Regions from separate parts of the Brevibacillus sp. JB24b genome, predicted to be linked through region 2. Evidence: predicted binding sites of a transcription regulator. Region 2 holds the regulator's gene; the other holds the start of a gene.
The links. The regulator Rex, encoded in region 2, represses fermentation and respiration genes when NADH is low (regulators of the CRP and FNR family bind a similar motif). The targets are predictions, from matches to a motif close to TTGTGAAATATTTCACAA.
Positions count from the first base shown of each region.

Region 1: ACQV1I_RS05750 (flavocytochrome c) is a predicted target of Rex. The motif match lies at 1,067-1,084, and genes of this name have one in related genera.

Region 1 is NZ_JBNVQV010000001.1:1,146,799-1,149,007, reverse strand. Features, by position in the region: gene yunB (sporulation protein YunB) at 1-271, shown strand, start outside; gene ACQV1I_RS05755 (DUF402 domain-containing protein) at 291-854, opposite strand; gene ACQV1I_RS05750 (flavocytochrome c) at 1,224-2,209, shown strand, end outside.
Region 2 is NZ_JBNVQV010000001.1:2,113,530-2,115,738, forward strand. Features, by position in the region: gene ACQV1I_RS10330 (ComEC/Rec2 family competence protein) at 1-580, shown strand, start outside; gene ACQV1I_RS10335 (redox-sensing transcriptional repressor Rex) at 592-1,215, shown strand; gene ACQV1I_RS10340 (amidohydrolase) at 1,254-2,209, shown strand, end outside.

The DNA of each region.
Region 1 (2,209 bases), 970 kb from region 2:
TGTCACCTTTGTACCTGTTGGTTCTGCGAAAACATGGCTTGACCCTAAGCTATCGGAAGCTGGCATCAACATGGTAATGGTAACGGTCTATCTTCAAGTCGAAGTACGTTTGCAAGTGATTATACCTTTTGCAACCGATCAAACCGTCGTAACAACCTCCATCCCCATAACCAACTCTCTTGTCGTGGGAGAAGTGCCAGACTATCTGTACAACAATCCACTAGGAAAGCCAGAGGTTCCTAGAATGCAGGTAGAGCCACAAGCTAAATAACGCAAAAAGAATCCTCTCTTTATTGGGAGGATTCTTTCACTTGAAGAACGATATCTCGCCACTCGCTAGCATGAGCTAGTACCATCTGCGGCAAGGTACATGTATCATTTGCTACTTCCAGAAGTAACCGTTCCATTTCCAAAACTGCCAAATCACGCTCCCACTCACTGATCGTTTTGTTTTGTAAGGCTTCCTCCAATTCATCCTCATCCAATACTTCACTTATCCCAGTAGGAGTCATCGCTAAATCCAGATATAAATCATCGTACCAAGGAACACCATTTTCCCCCATACCATGTCGCAGGATAATATCAAAATAGAAATAGACCACGTTACCTGACTGATCCATCATTGCAGTCATAACATAATGTCGACCCGCTGGAAAACATTGAATCCAGACATACCCATCATCTGCTATACAGATTTCTTGTCCCTTAATGGTTACCCAGTATGGTTCAGCCATTTTTGTTAGAACTAGTCCAGTAATGATCCCGTCAAAGTACTCTCCCCGTTTAGCCAATGGTACAAAATGCTTGTCTAACACTGTTGTCCAACCTGTTACATCTGCATATTTCCGTTTCATGAATAAGTCCCCTTTATATCCTGTAGCAATCATTAGCTCTTATCATTGTAACAGATAGAAGTTTAGTTGGAATTTTGAGACTTATAACATAATTTTTTATCTGAAAATATCGTCAATGGCACTTCACAGATTAAACACAAACCCTTAAAACACTTGATATGAAAGCGCTTTACGATCATAGCTAAAAATTATAGGATGGTATTATCGGTAAATTGTGATTTTTTTCACTTAAGCTTTCATGAATGGTTATTACAATCATGGTGAACCGATCATGGAGTAATCCTGATTGCTATCACGCATTTATGACCTAGATTTTTTTCTAATGCCCCCCTTCTCATTACTATACATATATCCAAGGAGGTTATCATCTTGAAGGGTTTATCAAAAATTTTTATGCTTTTCTTAAGTATGGCAATCATAATAGCCATGGTTGGATGTAGTGGCCAAGGCACCACTCCAGCTAAAGGTGACTCTGTGACAGCTATCGGTCAAGCTGATGGTAAACACGGACCAATCAAGGTTGAAGTAACGTTTACAAACGAAGAGCTTTCAGATATCAAAGTTCTCGAACAAAAAGAAAACGAAGTATTATCCGAACCAGTATATAAGAAATTGCGAGACCAAATCATTGCAAAAAATAGCACGGAAGTAGACGCGATCAGTGGTTCTACCCTTACAAGCCAAGGTTACATCGGTGCTGTAAAGGACGCAGTGAGTAAGGCAGGTGTGACGTTAACTGCCAAAGGTGCAGATGCAAAGGCAACAGCTAAAGAAGAGGCTGTACAGGATTACGATGTAGTAGTCATTGGTGCAGGTGGTGCGGGCTTCGCGGCTGCTATGGAAGCGAAAAAAGCAGGAGCCTCCGTAGTCCTGTTGGAAAAAATGCCATCAATCGGTGGTAATACTCTCATCTCCGGTGCAGAAATGAACGCTGCTAACAACTGGGTACAAGAGAAAAAAGGAATCAAAGATAGCAAGGAATCTCACTACCAAGATACCTTAAAAGGTGGAGATAACGTTGGTAATCCTGCTATGGTGCGGGTGTTGACAGATAATGCAACCAACGCTGCTGAATGGTTAAGGGATGAGGTAAAGGTGGAGTTCTTACCAGATCATTTATTCCAATTCGGCGGTCACTCTGTTCCTCGTGCCCTCATTCCTAAAGGTCACACTGGGGCAGAAGTAGTCACGAAATTAAAAGCAAAAGCAGATCAAATGCAAATTCCCGTGAAAACAGAAACAAAAGCGGAAGAATTATTGAAAAATAGCGAAGGACGTGTAGTTGGCGTCAAAGCAAAAACCGCTGCTGGTCAAGAAATCACTTTTAACGCAAGTAAAGGTGTCATCGTCGCAAC
Region 2 (2,209 bases):
GTTAGCGGAGAAAATTCAATTTGATAAGATTTACATGCCGAAATTGACAGCCTTCGCAATTCACAGTAATATCCATATATCTAGGGAAAAGCAAGTTGTGTATGTAAAGGAAAAGGATCAATTACTAGAGGGAAAAGATGTGGAGATCACATTTTTACATCCCAGCGAGAACCTGTTTTTATCACCACAGGATAATTCGCTTGTGTTTTGTCTGACCCAAGGAAAACTCCAATTTTTGTTCACCAGTGCCATTAATGAAAAAGCAGAGGAGCGGTTGCTTGTAAAATATCCTTCTCTATTGCCTGCTGAGATCATAAAGGTTGCGGCACAGGGTAGCAATCAAGCCTCTATTCAAGCCTTTTTAACGAAGGTGGATCCTCAGATTGCCGTTGTGCAAACCGGCATTCCTCGGGAGCAGTGGAAAGACTCCATGCGTGAAGTGGTGGAGCGTTTGGAGGAATCATGGGCAGATACGTATGTCACTAGCCGGGATGGATCAATTACCATTCTCTCTAATGGACAAGATTATAAGGTTTTAAAGGCAGTCAAGACCTCTATACATGATAGACAACGAAGTTAGGAGTGCAATTTATGGGGAAAGTACCAAAAATTTCTGAAGCGGTCGTTCGCCGTCTGCCGATCTATTTGCGATATTTAACAAATCTACAGGAGTTACAAGTAAAAACGGTTTCTTCCCAACAGATGGGCAAAACAATGGATATTAACCCAGCCCAAATTCGAAAGGACCTATCTGCATTTGGTGACTTTGGAAAAAAAGGTATTGGCTATGACGTAGATTACTTGATTGAAAAGATTCGTCATATCTTAAAATTGGACCAAGTGATTCATGTAGCATTGGTGGGAGCCGGTAATTTAGGCCAAGCGATTTCAAATTACAATGTCTATTTAAAAGATAATATGAAAATTGTTTCCATTTTTGATGCGGACCCACAGAAAATAGGCAAAGATTTAGGTGGATTGGTCATTGAACCGATTGATCAAATGGAAGAAATTATTAAAGAAAAACAAATTCGTATGGCGATTATTACGACGCCTGCTTCCGCAGCACAAGAGGTGGCAAATAAACTGATTGAAGCTGGAATAGAAGCGATCCTAAATTTTGCACCAACAACGATTCGAACTGAAAAAGAAGTGAAAATTGATCATAACGATTTGACTTCCAGCTTACAAAGTTTAGCCTATTATTTAAATTAAGGAATCAAAAACAGAAAAAGAGGAGAGTGTCTACGTTGATGAAAATCATTACCAATGCAACCGTAATTACTGTTAATGAACAAAATGAGGTTATTTATAATGGAGCGGTTGGCTTTGACGGGGGAAAAATTACATATGTAGGTAAAACACCTGAAGATTTATCAGCATATGACGAGATCATTGATGGAACAAATAAATATGTAATGCCAGGATTAATTAATACACATGGTCACGTAGGCATGTCCCTACTACGTGGATTTGCGGATGACCTACCTTTGAAACAATGGCTGGAAGATAAAATGTGGCCAATGGAAGGTCAATTTACAGCAGAGCATGTGAAATGGGGTACAGCTATTTCTATTATCGAAATGATCCGTACGGGTACAACTACCTTTGTAGACATGTATGATCATATGGATACAGTAGCTCAAGAGGTGGAAGCATCTGGGATGCGTGGCGTACTTTGCCGTGGAGTGATTGGGTTTTGCTCAGAAGAAGAACGTCAACAGAAATTACAAGAAGCAGCATCATTCGCATCACGTTGGAACGGTGCAGCTAACGGTCGTATCCATACAATGATGTCACCGCATGCTCCTTATACGTGCTCTCCTGAGTATATCCAGCAAATCCTTGAGAAGGCTATTGAATTAAACGTACCATTACATATTCATATGTCTGAATCAAAAGCAGAAGTGGAACAAAACGTTCAGGATTATGGTGTACGACCAGTTGCTCACCTAGAGAATCTAGGTGTATTTAATCACCCAACATTAGTTGCTCATGCGGTTCACTTAACAGATGAAGAGATTGATACGTTGGCTAAATATGATGTTAAAGTAGCTCATAATCCAATTAGTAACTTAAAATTGGCTAGTGGTGTAGCTAGGGTTCCTGAGATGCTTGCAAAAGGTGTATGTGTAAGTTTAGCAACTGATAGTTCAGCAAGTAACAATAACTTGAACCTATTTGAAGAGCTAAAATTAGCAGCTATCCT